4 regions of the Streptomyces sp. NPDC020807 genome follow, and region 1 is predicted to be linked to each of the others. Evidence: riboswitches for the same ligand, from Rfam matches in the RefSeq annotation. Region 1 holds a riboswitch; each other region holds the start of a gene.

What was found. A riboswitch is a leader RNA that binds a small molecule or an ion and turns the genes downstream of it on or off. The one in region 1 is predicted to bind cyclic di-AMP.
Positions count from the first base shown of each region.
Region 2: it holds a riboswitch for cyclic di-AMP, as region 1 does, so the genes downstream of both, AB0G79_RS10960 (LysM peptidoglycan-binding domain-containing protein) here and AB0G79_RS31195 (M23 family metallopeptidase) in region 1, are expected to answer to the same signal.
Region 3: it holds a riboswitch for cyclic di-AMP, as region 1 does, so the genes downstream of both, AB0G79_RS23390 (transglycosylase family protein) here and AB0G79_RS31195 (M23 family metallopeptidase) in region 1, are expected to answer to the same signal.
Region 4: it holds a riboswitch for cyclic di-AMP, as region 1 does, so the genes downstream of both, AB0G79_RS23805 (M23 family metallopeptidase) here and AB0G79_RS31195 (M23 family metallopeptidase) in region 1, are expected to answer to the same signal.

Region 1 is NZ_JBFADU010000035.1:37,079-41,160, reverse strand. Features, by position in the region: gene AB0G79_RS31205 (PrsW family intramembrane metalloprotease) at 1-12, shown strand, start outside; gene AB0G79_RS31200 (aldo/keto reductase) at 26-970, opposite strand; gene AB0G79_RS31195 (M23 family metallopeptidase) at 1,074-2,312, opposite strand; cyclic di-AMP (ydaO/yuaA leader) riboswitch at 2,324-2,488, opposite strand; gene AB0G79_RS31190 (PP2C family protein-serine/threonine phosphatase) at 2,729-3,979, opposite strand.
Region 2 is NZ_JBFADU010000005.1:181,555-185,636, reverse strand. Features, by position in the region: gene AB0G79_RS10965 (alpha/beta family hydrolase) at 1-1,231, shown strand, start outside; gene AB0G79_RS10960 (LysM peptidoglycan-binding domain-containing protein) at 1,225-2,133, opposite strand; cyclic di-AMP (ydaO/yuaA leader) riboswitch at 2,138-2,322, opposite strand; gene AB0G79_RS10955 (hypothetical protein) at 2,640-3,275, shown strand; gene AB0G79_RS10950 (phosphocholine-specific phospholipase C) at 3,283-4,082, opposite strand, start outside.
Region 3 is NZ_JBFADU010000017.1:91,600-95,681, forward strand. Features, by position in the region: gene AB0G79_RS23380 (cytochrome P450) at 1-387, shown strand, start outside; gene AB0G79_RS23385 (transglycosylase family protein) at 506-1,702, shown strand; cyclic di-AMP (ydaO/yuaA leader) riboswitch at 1,960-2,130, shown strand; gene AB0G79_RS23390 (transglycosylase family protein) at 2,134-2,934, shown strand; gene eno (phosphopyruvate hydratase) at 3,209-4,082, shown strand, end outside.
Region 4 is NZ_JBFADU010000018.1:27,443-31,524, reverse strand. Features, by position in the region: gene AB0G79_RS23815 (pitrilysin family protein) at 1-699, shown strand, start outside; gene AB0G79_RS23810 (pitrilysin family protein) at 726-2,093, shown strand; cyclic di-AMP (ydaO/yuaA leader) riboswitch at 2,310-2,471, shown strand; gene AB0G79_RS23805 (M23 family metallopeptidase) at 2,479-3,261, shown strand; gene AB0G79_RS23800 (GntR family transcriptional regulator) at 3,395-4,078, shown strand.

The DNA.
Region 1 (4,082 bases):
TACAGAAGCTAGCCCCGGGCCCCGGTCAGGCCGAGGCCTTCGTCAGGAGGGCGAGCTCCGCTTCGGTGAGCGTCAGGTCCGCCGACGCCACCAGCGCCGGCAGCTGCTCGACCGTGCGCGCCGAGGCGATCGGGGCCGCGACCGTCGGCTGGGCCGCGAGCCAGGCCAGGGCGACCGTGGCGACCTCGGCCCCGTGCGCCGCGGCGACCTCGTCGAGCGCCGACAGCACGGCCTGGCCGCGGTCGGTGGCGAGGTGCTGGGCGGCGCCGTCGGCGCGCACGCTGTCGACCGTGGCGCCCGGGCGGTACTTGCCGGTGAGGAAGCCGGAGGCGAGACCGAAGTACGGCACGGAGGACAGTCCGGCCTCAGCGACGGTGTCGAGGAGCGGGCCCTCGTACGTCTCGCGCGAGACGAGGTTGTAGTGCGGCTGGAGCGCCACGTACCGGGCGAGGCCCTCCGCCTCCGCGAAGTCGAGGGAGGCGCGCAGCCGCTCCGGGGAGATGTTGGAGGCGGCGACGGCCCGCACCTTGCCGTCCTTCACGAGCTGGTCGAGGGCGGTGACGATCTCCTCGACGGGGACCGTCTCGTCGTCGAAGTGCGTGTAGTAGAGGTCGATGTGGTCGGTGCCGAGGCGGCGGAGCGACTCCTCGACGGCGCCCTTGACGGTGGTGGCGGCGAGGCCCTTGTAGCGGGGGTGGGCACCGACCTTGGTCGCGATGACGAGGTCGTCGCGGTTGCCTCGGGAGGCCAGCCAGCGGCCGATGACCGCCTCGGACTCGCCGCCCTCGTGGCCCTCGGCCCAGGAGGAGTACATGTCGGCGGTGTCGACGAAGTTGCCGCCCGCGGCGACGTACGCGTCGAGGACGGCGAAGGACTCGGCCTCGTCGGAGGTCCAGCCGAAGACGTTGCCGCCGAGGGCGAGCGGGAAGACGTGCAGGTCGGAAGCGCCCAGCGGGCGGAGAGTCGTCATGGTGTGATCAACTGCCCGCGCCGCCGGGGCTATTCCGTACGGGAGGGAGAGCCGGCACGGGAGGGAGAGCCGGCACGGGAGGGAGAGCCGGACTCGACCGGCCTCAGATCGTCAGGCCCTTGGAGCGGAGCCAGGCCGCCGGGTCGATGCCGTCGCCGCCCGCCGTGTGGACCTCCATGTGGAGGTGGGCGCCGGTGACGTTGCCGGTGGCGCCGACGCGGCCGATCGTCTCGCCGGTGCCCACCGTCTGGCCCGCGCTGACCAGCATCGACGACAGGTGGCAGTACCAGACCTCGGTGCCGTCCTCCAGCTCCAGGACGATCCGGTAGCCGTACGAGCCGGACCACGCGGCCGACTTCACGGTCGCGCCGTGGACCGCCTTCAGCGGCGTGCCCGTGGGCGCGGCGAAGTCGAGGCCGGTGTGGTAGCCGGAGGACCACATCGAGCCGGACTGCATGTAGGTGGCGGTGAGGCTGTACGAGGAGAGCGGCAGCGAGTAGCTGGCGGCGAGCTGCGCCAGGCGCTCGGCCTCCGCCTTCTCCGCGGCGATCCGCTCTGCCTCGGCCTTCTCGGCGGCGATCCGCTCGGCCTCCGCCTTGGCCTCCGCTTCGGCCTTGGCCTTGGCTTCGGCTTCCGCCTCGGCCTCGGCCGCCGCGGCCTCCGTCGCCGCCTTCTCGGCCGCGAGGCGCTCGGCCTCCGCCTTCTCGGCGGCGTCGGCCTCGGCCTGCTGCTGCTCGGCCTGCTGGAGGATGCGGGCGCGCAGGATCTCGCCCGCGTCGACGGTGCTGGCCGTGGGCTGCGTGGACGGGGTGAAGGTGGCGGCGGTGGCGGTGTTCGCGGTCGCCGTGGCGGCCCCGGCCCGGGCGGTCTCGTCGGCGGCAGCGGCCGGGGCGGTGCGCTCGGCGGCGGGGGTGACGTAGGTGGCGGCGGTGAGCGGGTTCGCGTTGCCGGTCGTTCCGGTGGAGTTCCCGGAGCCGTTCGAGCCGCCCGTGCCCCGCTCCTCGTCGGCGAAGAACTCGCCGACGCCGGGGAGGTCCTCCGCTGCCGGGAGGTGCAGGTCGGGGAGGTCCGGCAGGTCGGGGAGGGCTATCGAGACCGGGGGCTTCTCCTGCGCGGTGGCGAGGCCGCCCGCGCCGACGGCGGCGATCACGCCGACGCCGAGGACGGTGGAGGAGCGGGCGAAGTTGGAGCGCTGCTTGACGACCCGGTGCCGGCCGCCGGAGCGGCTCTCGGCGCGGAGGGATCCCTCGGTGGGGTTCCACTCGGTGCCCGGAGCGGCAGGACCCGCACCACCACCGAAGGCGTCGAAGGGGGCTTCGGGTGCGGGAGTGTTGGACGCCACGGAGGCGCGCTCCTTTCCTTCCTTCTCGCCTACCGGGTTAGCTGACGGGTTCGGAGCAGGAAGGTCTCCTACGGGCCCGGTCGCACGGGTGCGTGTTCCGCACGGGTGCGCATGGGCTCGATTCACCCCAAGTGGTGGTTCCCCGGTTCCCTTTCGGGATTCGGCGCGTGCGCACGGTGCCGTCTCTTGCGACGGCTGGGACGACCGCGCTGCGTTATCGAACGTTAATAGACACGGGGTCCCGATTCCAAGCCGTTCCCGGTGATCGTTCATTGAATTGGTGGGTTATCGCCCGAGTTGACCACCCTTCAGAAAGGGGGATCGGGGCACTTCGCAAACCCCGGCGATCTGACGTTATGTCAATTGTTATCCCAGTGAGACCCCTCGACTACCCATGGTCACCGACCCCGCCGAGGTCACCGGCCCGAGCCCTCGGGCGGCACCACCGGCATCGTCCGCCGCCGCTCCGGCTGCCCCGTCGCCGGACGGCTCAGCGCGAGCAGCGCCATGTCGTCCGTCGACTCGCCGCCCGTGTGGAGCCGTACGTCGTCCACGAGCGCGTCGAGCAGCTCCTCGGGCCCCGGGAAGATCCGCCCCGCGAGCCGGCGCGCCGGGTCGTAGAAGACGCCCGCCGCGTTCCGCGCCTCCGAGAGCCCGTCCGTGTAGAAGAGGAGCGTCGCGCCCCGGGGGTACGGGCGTTCCTCGACGCGGTCCGGCCAGACCGCCAGCTCGCCCATGCCGAGCGGCAGCGCGGGCTCCGTCGGATCCAGGACGTCCAGGCTCCCGTCCATGGAGAGGAGCAGCGGCGGCGGATGGCCGCGGTTGACGATCCGTACGGTCGCGCCGTCGTCCGTCGTGCCGTCGCCTCTCGTGCCGTCGCCTCTCGTGCCGTCGTCCGTCGTACCGTCGTCCGTCGTACCGTCGTCCGTCGTACCGTCGTCGGTCGTGCCGTCGCCCGCGGCGTCCGTCCCCGTCGGCGTCTTCGTCCTCGGGATCTCCGTCCTCGGGATCTCCGCGAGGACCGCCGTCGTGAACCCCTCGAACGCGTCGAGCCCGTCCCTGCGGGTGCCCTCGCGGGCCAGCGCCCGTTCCAGCCGGTGCGCGACGCCCTCCAGGCTCCGTTCCTGCTCGGCCGCCTCGCGGAACGCGCCGATGACGACGGCCACCGCCTCGACCGCGTCCATGCCCTTGCCCCGGACGTCCCCGACGACGAGCCGCACCCCGAACGGGGTGTCCTGGACGGCGAACAGGTCGCCGCCGATGAACGCGTCCGCCTGCGCCGCCTCGTACCGGGCCGCGCACTGGAGCCCGCCGATCCGCTCGGCGGGCGCGGGCAGCACCGCCTTCTGCGCGGTCTCCGCGATGACCCGCGCGGACGCGAGCCGTTCACCGCTGCGGCGCACGACCCGGTTGATGAGCATCGCGAGCGCCGAGACGGTGACGACCGTCAGGGTCTCGGTGAGGGCCGGGATCTCGTCGACGGTCCCGTTGTAGAGGTGCAGGCCGAAGGAGGCGAGGATCGCGGCGATCCCGGTGAGCAGGGTCGTGAGCGTCGAGAAGAACGGCGCGGCGATCAGCGGGGCGGCGGAGAAGAGCGGGGCTGCGGTGTACGAGGGCGGGGTCAGCACGTCGAAGACGACCCCGCCGACGATGATCAGCGGGGGCAGCGCGCGGAGGAAGCGCCGGGCGCCGCCGTACGGGCGGCCGTCCTTGCCGCCACCCGTACGGAGCCGCCCGCCGCCCGCCGCTCCTAGGGGGTGACCCACCTGT
Region 2 (4,082 bases), on a different contig from region 1:
CCTCAGGGGTCAGGACGTCGTCGTCCTCGGTCTGCCGCGCGGAGGAGTGCCGGTCGCCGCGCCGGTCGCGGAGGCCCTCGGTGCGCCGCTCGACATCTGCCTCGTACGGAAACTCGGGGTGCCGTACCAGCCCGAGCTGGCGATGGGCGCGCTCGGGGAGGGCGGGGTGCGGGTTCTCAACGATCAGATCCTGCGCGAGACGGGTGTCGACGACCAGGATCTCGCCGCGGTGGAGGAGCGCGAGCTCGCCGAGCTCGACGCGCGGACCCGTCGCTACCGGGGCGACCGGCCGCCCGTGCCCCTGGAGGGCAGGACGGTGGTCGTGGTCGACGACGGGCTCGCGACGGGCGCCACCGCGCTCGCCGCCTGCCGGGTGGTCCGTGCCAGGGGCGCCGCGCGGATCGTCCTCGCCGTCCCGGTCGCGCCGCGCGGCTGGCACGCGCGCGTCGGAGGCGAGGCGGACGAGACCGTGAGCGTGAGCGAGCCGGTCTTCTTCCAGGCGATCGGGCAGTTCTACCGGGACTTCTCCCAGACCCGGGACGACGAGGTCCTCGACTGCCTCGCCCGGAGCCGCGCCGCGCACGGACCCGTCGTGCGGGACACCGAGGTCCGGATCCCGACGGCGGGCGCCACCCTCGCCGGGCGGCTCGCCCTGCCCGACGACGCGCTCGGTGTCGTGCTCTTCGCCCACGGGAGCGGCAGTGGTCGGCACAGTCCCCGCAACCGGTCGGTCGCCGCCGCCCTCGGCAAGGCCGGACTCGGCACTCTGCTGTTCGACCTGCTGACGGAGCAGGAGGCGGCGGACCGGGCGCGGGTCTTCGACACCCCGCTGCTCGCCGGCCGTCTCGCGGGCGCCACGGAGTGGCTGGCCGGACGGCCGGAGTGCGCCGGGCTGCCGCTCGGGTACTTCGGCGCGAGTACGGGCGCGGCGGCGGCGCTGTGGGCGGCGGCGGACGCCGGCGCGGGGATCGACGCCGTGGTGTCACGAGGAGGCAGGCCCGACCTCGCCGGGGAACGGCTGGCACGGGTGCGCGCCCCGACCCTCCTCGTGGTGGGCGGCCGGGACGCGCTCGTCCTGGACCTGAACCGGCGGGCGCAGGCGCTGCTGCGCTGCGAGAACCGGCTGGCGGTCGTCGAGGGCGCCACGCACCTCTTCGCGGAACCCGGTGCCCTGGAGGAGGTGGCGGAGCTCGCCACCTCCTGGTTCACCGGGTGCTTCCGGCGTCAGTAGGCGCCGTTGACGTTGTCGATCGAGCCGTAGCGGTCGGCGGCGTAGTTGGAGGCGGCGGTGATGTTGGCGACCGGGTCGAAGAGGTCGGTCGACGTGCCGGGCACGTGGTAGGCGTCGAAGGTCGGCTGGATCACCTGGAGCAGGCCCTTCGAGGGCGTGCCGGCGGCGGCGTTGGAGTCCCACAGGTTGATGGCCTGCGGGTTGCCGGAGGACTCGCGCATGATGTTGCGGAGGATGCCGTCGTACGAGCCCGGGATGCCGTTGCGGGCCATGATGTCGAGGGACTCGCGGATCCATCCGTCGAGGTTGTCGGCGTACTGGGTGGCGGCGGGGGCGGCCTGCACGGCCCGCGCGGGGGCGGCCTGCACCGGAGCGGCGGCCCGGGCGGGGGCCTGGGCAGGAGCCGCCTGGGCAGGAGCCGCCTGGGCGGGGGCCGCGCGGCGCTCGGAGCGGCTGGCGCGGTCCGTCGTGGAGCTCTTCTTCGCCGGGGCGGAAACGGGCTTCGCGGAATTCCGACGAAGTGTCAGTTCGAGGCCGGGGTGAATGAGTGACGGATTGTCACCCACGGCGGCCCTGTTGGCCCGGTAAAGGCTCTTCCAGCCGCCCTGGATTCCCTTCTTCTGTGCGATCAGGGAAAGGGAGTCGCCGCTGACGACGGTGTACGTGCGGGCGGCCGTGGCGGCGGTCGGGGCCGAGAGCGCGACCGGCGCCGCGGCGGCGGGGGAGGCGGCGGGAGCGGCCGCGGGGGCGGCGATCGCCGGGGCTCCGGAGGCGGGTGCGGCACCGGCCGAGGCCGGGGCGATCAGCGGGAGCGCGAGGGCGACCCCACCCGTGCCGACCAGGGCGATGCCCTGGGAGACGGGACGGCGTCGGGGGCGGCGGTGCTTACCGTGAGCAGGCATGTCGGGTTCCTCTCCGGCGCCTGCGAGGTGAGCTGTCGGGTTCGGACGGGAGGTGTCCGGCCGCGCGCACGCGGCTGCACCCCGAGCCGTCCCGGGAATCCGGTCCGGCGTATTCGTGGGTCCCCCGCTCCTGCCGTCGGGTGAAAGGGAGGTATTTCGAGCGGTGGCAGGATTAGGCGATCCGCTCGAATGGGGGTGACCGTAGGCCAGGAATGCGCGGGACAACAAGAGGGGGATGGTCGGTGGAGTGCGAAAGGGGACGTGGAATTCACGGAATTCAAGATCGACCGGCCGCCGGCGGTGCGGAACTGCCGTGTGTCCCATGGCCTGCCGAGAAGTCGATCACCCTCGCGCATTCCGAAACGTGAATCACGTCACGCGGCGTTCAATGTCCGAATATGCCGAATATGCGCGAGCCGCCCCGAGTCGCCCCCGAACGCACGGGTAAAAGTCGCAAACCGGGCATTCCTCATCAAAGATGGTGCTACCCGACCGAGGAGTGCCGAATGCCGCCCGTGACCGCCCCGCCGAGCCCCGACCTCGTCGACCGCGAGGCCGCCGCGCTGTACGAGTCCGCCGCCTGGCGGCGGATCGCGGCCGACTGGACGGACGTCGGACCGGACGTCGCGCCGGAGGCCGGGGCGGTCGTCGGGGCGGTCGCTCCCGGGAAGGACTGGCGGAGCCTGCTCTCCGTCCCGGTCGACCGGCTCGTGGCCCAGGCCCTCGACTCCCTGCCGCCCGCCCTCCCCGCCGACCGCCGCCTCCCCGGCCGCCTCGGCGCCGTCCTGCCGGACCGGCTGCACGCCTGGCGACGCGTCGGCCGCGGCGACCTCCTCCCCTCGGTCCACCTCGGCTACGCCCGGCTCGTGCTCACCGAATGGGGGTGGCAGAACGCCCCGTACAAGCTGCGCGACCGGCGCGGAGCCCGTTGCGTCTGCGGGGCCCTCCTCGCCGCGCACCGCCTCGGTCACGGCAGCGCCGACACGATGAACGAGGCGGCGGCCTGGGTGATGACGGAGCTCAGGTCGCGCGGCTGGAACGACCTCATCGGACCGTGGAACCGCGCCCCCGGCCGCACGGCCGAGGACGCGGTGGCCCTCCTCGACGCCACCGTCCGGCGCGCCGCCGAAGCGGGCCGTTGAAGGGGGTTCAGCCGGTGACGCTCGGCGCGCCCGTCTCGATGTGCCCGGTGTACCGGCGTGACCAGGTGCCGTCGATGTCGGCGAAGACCGTGAAGTCGTACCAGCCGTCGTTGTACGCGACCGCGTTGAAGAAGTCCTCGCGGGAGGAGTTCGCGGCCACCGTGTACGTCCACGGCCCGTCCGAGCGGTAGGCGTTGGAGCGGATCGTGAAGGTGACGGGCCCGGCCGAGGCGTTGGTCATCCTGAACCACAGGGCCGTCCTGCCGGTCCCGGCCTCGGGCGCGAACCGGGCCGCGACCTCGACGGCCTTGCCCGCCTTCGACGCGTCGCCGATGAAGCGGCGCAGGAAGCGGTTGGGGCCCATCATCGAGATGTCGTACTTCCCGGAGCCGGACCCGAGTCCGATGTTGAAGTAGTCGGAGGCCGTGCCGCCGGCGTCGACCGTGTACTGCCACGCGGCCGTGTCCCGGTACTGGTGCGGGTGGATCGAGAAGTGCGCCGGCCGCTTGGCCTCCGCACCCTGGTTCGTCATCGAGAACCAGGCCAGGATCTTGCCGGCGGCGCCGAACTCGAACCGGTCGAGGTTGCCGTTGACCTGGTAGGGGATCGCGCGCGCCGGACGGGTGCCGGGCTCCTGCGCGGGCAGGGCGTTGTTCTGCGGGACGGGGTTCGGGAGCGGGCCGCAGGTGGCCTGTCCGATGACCTTCGCCGTCGACGGCAGGCCGGCGGGAACCCCGTACACCGGGTGCGCGAAGTCGAAGACTCCCGTCAGGTCCCCGGTCACCTTCCGCCGCCACGCGCTGATGT
Region 3 (4,082 bases), on a different contig from region 1:
CGGTTCGACGGTCCGGTGGAGATGGCGACCTGGCGGTACGCGACGCGGGCGCTGACCATCGGCGGGCAGGAGATCCCGGCGGGCGATCCGGTGCTCGTCGTCCTGGCCGCCGCGAACCGGGACCCGGAGCGCTTCGCCGACCCGGACGTCCTCGACCTCTCGCGGCGGGACAGCCAGCACCTGGGGTACGGGCACGGGATCCACTACTGCCTGGGTGCGCCGCTCGCCCGGCTGGAGGGGCAGACCGCGCTCGCGACGCTGCTGACTCGCCTGCCGGACCTGCGACTTGCCGCCGATCCGGACGAACTGCGCTGGCGCGGCGGGCTCATCATGAGGGGGTTGCGCACGCTTCCGGTGGAATTCTCCCCTTCCGGGCGCGTTCAGTGAGTTGACGATCCGTCAGAACTGTGATCTTCGCGTGATCGGGGCTCCATCGACTTGTGACGGGCGTTCGAATGCCGCTACGTTTCCCGGCAGTCTCAGCCGTCACGCGAAAGGCCTCCCTATGCGCTCCGGGAACGGACGACACCGTCGCCCCCGTCAGGCCCCCGCCCTCGTCGTCGCCGCGGGGGTGACCGGGTCCGCCATGGCGCTGCCGCTGCTCGCCACCGGATCCGCCTCCGCCGCCGACGCCGCCACCTGGGACCGGGTCGCCGAGTGCGAGTCCGGCAGCCAGTGGAGCGCGAACTTCGGCAACGGGATGTACGGCGGCCTCCAGTTCACCCAGGACAGCTGGGAGCGGAACGGCGGCCTCGCGTACGCGCCCAGCCCCGACCTCGCCAGCCGCGCCCAGCAGATCGCGGTGGCCGACAAGGCGTTCGCCGCCGGCGGCACGGACTGGGCGACCTGCGCGCCGATCGCGGGCCTCAGGAACGACGGCAAGGCCACCGGAGTCGACCCGGGCCCGGCCACGCCCTCGGCGACGTCCACGGGGCCCGTCGCGGAGTCGAACCGGACCTCCGAGGTGCCGTCGGCGTCCGCGGCGACACCTTCTGACGCCTCCTCCGCCTCCTCCGCCGACGGTTCCGCCGGTACGTCCGCGGGTACGCCGTCGGGCGCCCCCTCCGAGGACGCGAAGGCCCCGGAGCGCTCGGTCGCCCCCGCCGCCCCCGTGACGCCCGCCACCCCGGCGACGCCCGCGACCCCGGCCACGCCCGGGACGCCGAGCGCCCCCGCGACCGGCGCCACCCCGACGACGCCCGGCACGCCGACCGCTCCCGGTACGGGGAAGCCCTCGGCGCCCACCACACCCGACACGCCCACCGCCCCGGTCGCGCCCGACGCCTCGGTGACGCCCGTCGCCCCCGACGGCTCCGGCACGCCCACCACGCCCGTAACGCCCGGTACGTCCGAAACGCCCGATGCGGCGGCGGGTGACGCCTCGTCGGTCGCGCCCGGCACGGGCAAGCATCGGGGTGCCCCCGCCCCGGAGGAAACCGACAAGGCAGGTAAAACCGACATCACCGACTCCACGACTGACGCGGTGAAGGATTCGGGCACAACGGACAGTCAGGGCGCTTCGGACGCGTACACCGTGCGGCCGGGTGACAACCTGTCGGAGATTGCACAGGAGAACGAACTCCCCGGCGGCTGGAACGCCCTCTATGACGCCAACCGCGGGACGGTGGGCGCCGATCCGGACCACATCCTCCCTGGTCAGAGCCTCGATCTGACGGTCGGTTCGGAATCCAAGGCGGAGTAGTTCGCGGTCTTATGTCCGCATTTGGGTAAGTGAGACATGGGTCTCTTCGTCCCAACTGGCGTGTCACTACCGCGAACTTTGCTCCCGTCACCTCCCACCTGCGCAAACGCCCCCCGCCGGAGGGCAAGTAGGGGCGAATTCTCCGCAATGTCGCCCTTTGAGCTTCCGGCGGGCTTGTGCCTATGGTCGTAACCGCTCGCCACCGCGGGCCCCGTCGACCGAAACGCCGAATCCTGCCGTCGGTCGAGGGAACAGTCGTCGCGCAAGCGCCGAAGGCAGGAGTGGGGGACCCAAGGTAAGTGCCGGTCCCGGCCGTTGAGAGACGGCCGAGAACGGCTTGGGGTGAAGCCGCGTGCAAGGACACGCGGCCGGGCAACTTTCCGGCCCGAACCCGACAGCTCACCTCACAGGCGTCGGTGAGGAGATTCCCCATGCTGTTTTCCGCCAAGGGCAAGCACCGTCGTCCCTCCAAGGCCACCCAGGTCGCCGCTCTCGTCGGCGTGACCGGCGTCGCCGTCGCCGCCCCGCTGATGACCGCGGGCACCGCCTCGGCCGCCACCGCCTCCGAGTGGGACCGCGTCGCCCAGTGCGAGTCGACCGGCAACTGGTCCATCAACACGGGCAACGGCTACTACGGCGGCCTGCAGTTCTCGGCGTCCACCTGGGCCGCGTACGGCGGCACCGCCTACGCCCCGACCGCCGACCAGGCGTCGAAGTCCCAGCAGATCGCCGTCGCCGAGAAGGTCCTGGCGAGCCAGGGCAAGGGCGCGTGGCCGAGCTGTGGCGTGGGCCTCTCCGGCGCCTCGTACTCCGGCGGCTCGGACTCCGGCTCCTCGTCGAGCAGCTCCTCGTCGAGCAGCTCCTCCTCGAACTCGGGCTCCTCCTCGTACTCGAAGAAGAGCTCCTCTTCCTCCAGCAGCTCGAACGGCTACACCCAGCAGCGCAAGGCCGAGCAGCCGACCACCCGCAGCGAGCAGCGCCAGGCCCCCAAGCAGTCGACGCAGCAGTACGCCGCGCCGAAGGCCGCCACGCAGAAGACCGTCACCACCCCGACCGGCAAGACGGTCAAGAAGGGCGACGGCGAGTACACGGTCAAGGCCGGCGACACGCTCAGCAAGATCGCCCAGGCGCAGGGCGTCACGGGCGGCTGGGCCAAGCTCTTCGACCTGAACAAGGACATCGTCGACAACGCCGACCTCATCTACGTGGGCCAGCAGCTCCACCTGAAGTGAGTCTGACGACGAACCCGCGGTGACCACCCCGCTCCGGCGCGCCTTCCCCCGTGCGCGCCGGAGCGGGGTTCTCCCCGTTTTCGGGGAGAACTTTGATTACTGTCCAGTAATTCTCGGGTCCTTCGTCCCGACATGCCCACCCTTGGGCCCTTTTTCGTCCCAGGGTGCGGGCGCACGGCTGGCCGGAGCCCCGGAGCCGGTTAGGCTCTTGTCGCAAGGCCAAGCGACCCTGCACCGACCTTGCGTCACATCCAGCGTCACATCCCAGAAGGAGATGCTCGTGCCGTCCATCGACGTCGTCGTAGCCCGGGAAATCCTGGACTCCCGAGGCAACCCCACGGTCGAGGTCGAGGTCGGCCTCGACGACGGCAGCACCGGCCGTGCTGCTGTTCCGTCCGGCGCCTCCACCGGTGCCTTCGAGGCCATCGAGCTCCGCGACGGTGACCCGAACCGTTACCTGGGCAAGGGTGTCGAGAAGGCCGTCCTCGCCGTCATCGAGCAGATCGGCCCGGAGCTCGTCGGCTACGACGCCACCGAGCAGCGCCTGATCGACCAGGCCATGTTCGACCTCGACGCCACCGAGAACAAGGGCTCGCTCGGCGCGAACGCCATCCTCGGCGTCTCGCTCGCCGTCGCGCACGCCGCCTCCGAGGCGTCCGACCTCCCGCTCTTCCGCTACCTGGGCGGCCCGAACGCGCACCTGCTGCCCGTTCCGATGATGAACATCCTCAACGGTGGGTCGCACGCCGACTCCAACGTCGACATCCAGGAGTTCATGATCGCCCCGATCGGCGCGGAGTCCTTCTCCGAGGCCCTTCGCTGGGGTGCGGAGATCTACCACACGCTCAAGAGCGTGCTGAAGCGCAAGGGCCTCTCCACCGGCCTCGGCGACGAGGGCGGCTTCGCCCCGAACCTGGAGTCGAACCGCGCCGCCCTCGACCTCATCGTCGAGGCCATCAAGGAGGCCGGCTACGCCCCCGGCACCGATGTCGCGCTCGCGCTCGACGTCGCCGCGTCCGAGTTCTACAAGGACGGCAAGTACGAGTTCGAGGGCAAGTCCCGCTCGGCCGCCGAGATGACCGAGTACTACGAGGAGCTCGTCGCCGCGTACCCGATGGTCTCCATCGAGGACCCGCTGTTCGAGGACG
Region 4 (4,082 bases), on a different contig from region 1:
GAGCAGACCCTCGCCTGGGTCGAGAAGTACTTCGGCTCGATCCCCGGTCACGACGGCAAGCCCGAGCCGCGCTCCGGCGAGCTGCCCGAGACCATCGGCGAGCAGCTGCGCGAGGTCGTCGAGGAGGAGGTCCCGGCCCGCGCGCTGATGGCCGCCTACCGCCTGCCGCACGACGGCACGCGCGCGTGCGACGCCGCCGACCTGGCCCTGACGGTCCTCGGCGGCGGCGAGTCCTCCCGGCTGCACAACCGCCTGGTCCGCCGCGACCGTACGGCGGTGGCCGCGGGCTTCGGCCTGCTGCGGCTCGCGGGGGCGCCCTCGCTGGGCTGGCTGGACGTGAAGACGTCCGGCGGCGTCGAGGTTCCGCAGATCGAGGCGGCCGTCGACGAGGAGCTCGCCCGCTTCGCCGCCGAGGGCCCCACGCCCGAGGAGATGGAGCGCGCGCAGGCGCAGCTGGAGCGCGAGTGGCTGGACCGCCTCGGCACGGTCGCGGGCCGCGCCGACGAACTGTGCCGGTTCGCGGTCCTGTTCGGTGACCCGCAGCTCGCCCTCACCGCCGTCGACCGGGTGCTCGACATCACGGCCGACGAGGTGCGCGAGGTCGCCGCCGCCAAGCTGCGTCCCGACAACCGCGCCGTGCTCGTCTACGAGCCCGTGGCACCCGAGCAGAGCGACGAGGAAGAGGGGGCGGACCGGTGACCGACACTGCCGCGTCTTTGACGAGCATGGACTTCCACCCGCAGCCGACGCCCGGCGAGGCCAAGCCCTGGGCCTTCCCGGCCCCGGACCGCGGCAGCCTGTCCAACGGCCTGACGGTGCTGACGAGTCACCGCCCCGGCCAGCAGGTCGTCGCCGTGGAGATCTTCCTCCCGGCGCCGCTCGACGCCGAGCCCGCCGGTCTCGACGGCGTCGCCACGATCATGGCCCGCGCGCTCTCGGAGGGCACGGACCAGCGCAGCGCCGAGGAGTTCGCGGCCGAGCTGGAGCGCTGCGGCGCGACGCTCGACGCGCACGCCGACCACCCGGGCGTACGGGTCTCCCTGGAGGTCCCGGTCTCCCGGCTGCCCAAGGCGCTCGGGCTGCTCTCCGAGGCCCTCATCTCCCCGGCGTTCCCGGTGGAGGAGATCGAGCGCCTCGTGGCCAACCGGCTCGACGAGATCCCGCACGAGGCGGCCAACCCGGCGCGGCGCGCGGCCAAGCAGCTCTCCAAGGAGCTGTTCCCGGCGGAGTCGCGGCTGTCCCGGCCGCGCCAGGGCACCGAGGAGACCGTCAAGGCGATCGACGCCGCCGCGGTCCGCGCGTTCTACGACGCGCACGTGCGGCCCGCCACGGCGACCGCCGTGGTCGTCGGCGACCTGACCGGTGTCGACCTCGACAAGCTCCTCGCCGAGACGCTGGGCGCCTGGACGGGCGAGCCGGGCGAGCCGCTGCCGATGCCGTCGATCACCGCCGACGACACCGGACGGGTCGTCATCGTGGACCGGCCGGGCGCGGTCCAGACCCAGTTGCTGATCGGCCGGATCGGTCCGGACCGTCACGACAGCGTCTGGGCGGCTCAGGTCCTCGGCACGTACTGCCTGGGCGGCACGCTCACGTCCCGGCTCGACCGGGTCCTGCGCGAGGAGAAGGGCTACACGTACGGCGTGCGGGCCTTCGGGCAGGTGCTGCGCTCCGACGCCGAGGGGCGCGGCGCGTCGATGCTCGCGATCAGCGGTTCGGTCGACACCCCCAACACCGGTCCGGCACTTGACGACCTGTGGAAGGTGCTGCGGACCCTCGCCGCCGAGGGCCTCACCGACGGCGAGCGCGAGACCGCCGTGCAGAACCTGGTGGGCGTGGCCCCGCTCAAGTACGAGACGGCCGGTTCGGTCGCCGGGACGCTCGCCGACCAGGTCGAGCAGCACCTCCCGGACGACTACCAGGCCCGGTTGTACGCCCGGCTGGCCGAGACGGGCACGGTCGAGGCGACCGCCGCCGTCGTCAACGCCTTCCCGGTGGACCGGCTCGTCACCGTCCTGGTGGGCGACGCGGCGCAGATCGCGGAGCCGGTGCGCGCGCTCGGGATCGGCGAGGTCACGGTCGTGACGGGCTGATCCGACGGGCTGACAACCAGCTTGCCGGCACGGCCCGAGGAGGCCCCGACGTCATGGTTTCGTCGGGGCCTTCCGCTATGTCTGAATTGGGAACAAGTCGACAGTATGACCTGTGGCATGTCTTACAAACAGGCGTGTCTGTTTGGTGATGGGAAGACGGGACGCATAGCGTCGGGGCGGCTGTCCGGCAGTTGCACGTGCCGCACCCGCGGCGACGGACAGTCATCGCCGAGTCCCCGTCAGGCGCGAGCCTGGGGAGCCGGGGACCCATAGTCCCTGGGGTGAATCGGGCGCCTTCGTCACCGACGGAGGGGCTCGTAGGAGACCTTCCTGCTCCGAACCCGTCAGCTAACCCGGTAGGCGAGAAGGAAGGAAAGGAACAGCCTTGGCGTTCACCCGTGCCACCGGGAAGCATCGTGGTCCGAGCCGGATGGCTCGCCGCAGCGCGGGTATAGCGGGCGTCGCGACGCTCGCGACCACCGGCGTCATAGGAACCCTCGCCTCCCCGGCGCTCGCCGCCGACGGTGACAACCGCTCCGCCGAGGACACCGGGCTCACCCAGGTGATCACCGAGGACTCCCTCGCGGACCGGGTCAACGCCCAGGTCGCCGCCCAGGAGCAGGAGGCCTTCGAGGCCGCCGCCAAGGCGAAGGCCGAGGCCGAGGCCCGCGCGGAGGCCAAGCGCAAGGCCGAGGCCCGCGCCAAGGAGGTCCGCGAGGAGCGCGAGCGCGCCGCCCGCGAGGCCGAGCGCCGCCGCCTCGCCACCTTCCAGCTCCCCGTCGCCGGCTCGTACGTGAGCACCGGCTACAAGACCGGCGGCTCGCTCTGGTCCTCCGGCAGCCACTCCGGCATCGACTTCCACGCCGCCTACGGCAGCAGCGTCGTCTCCGTCGGCTCCGGCACCGTCGTCGAGGCCGGCTGGGGCGGCGCGTACGGCAACAACATCGTCATCCAGATGAACGACGGCACGTACACCCAGTACGGGCACCTCTCGTCCATCGGGGTCTACGTCGGCCAGACCGTCGAGCCGGGCCAGCAGATAGGCATCTCGGGCTCGACCGGCAACTCGACCGGCCCCCACCTCCACTTCGAGGCCCGGACGGGCGCCGAGTACGGCTCGGACATCAACCCCATCACGTACCTCCGCGCCCGCGGCGTCAGCCTCTGACGTACCGCGCGTTCCGCGTCACGAAAGCCCCGGCTCGTCCAGAGCCGGGGCTTTTTGAATTCTCGGGGGGCATCGGAATTTCCGCTCTGCTGCAATAGAGTCGGTCTCTCGCGGAAGAAAGCGGAGGTCGGTCATGCGCGTTCCCGCGCAATCGGTATGCACGGCGATCCGGGACGACATCGTCTCGGGCGTCTTCGAGCGGGGAGGGCGGCTGACCGAGGAGCAGCTCGCCCGCCGCTACGGGGTCTCCCGTGTCCCGGTCCGCGAGGCCCTGCGCACCCTGGAGTCCGAGGGCTTCGTCGTCACCCGGCGGCACGCCGGCGCCCACGTCGCCGAACCCACCGAACAGGAGGCGGCCGATCTCCTCGACATGCGGGCCCTCCTCGAACCGCTGGGCGCCGCCAGGGCCGCGCAGCGGCGTACGGAGGCGCACCTCAAGGTGTTGCGGGGCCTGGTCAGGCTGGGGCAGGAGCGGGCCAGGCGCGGCCAGGGCGAGGATCTGCGGGCGCTCGGGGCCTGGTTCCACGAGACCCTCGCGCAGGCCTCCGGCAGCCCGGCCCTGACGGCGCTGCTGACCCAGCTGCGGCACAAGATCGCCTGGATGTACGCGGTCGACCAGCCGGCCAAGCCCGTCGAGGCCTGGGCGGAGCACGGCGCCATCGTGGACGCGGTCGCGCGGGGGGACGCCGAGCGGGCCAGGGCGCTGACCGCCCTGCACGCGGAACGCACGCTCGGGCTGCACCGGCTCAAAAGACCGGACGGCGCCCGCGTGAGGGTTTCGCAACATGTCGTCAACACGGCGAGCGGCCGGAATTAACATG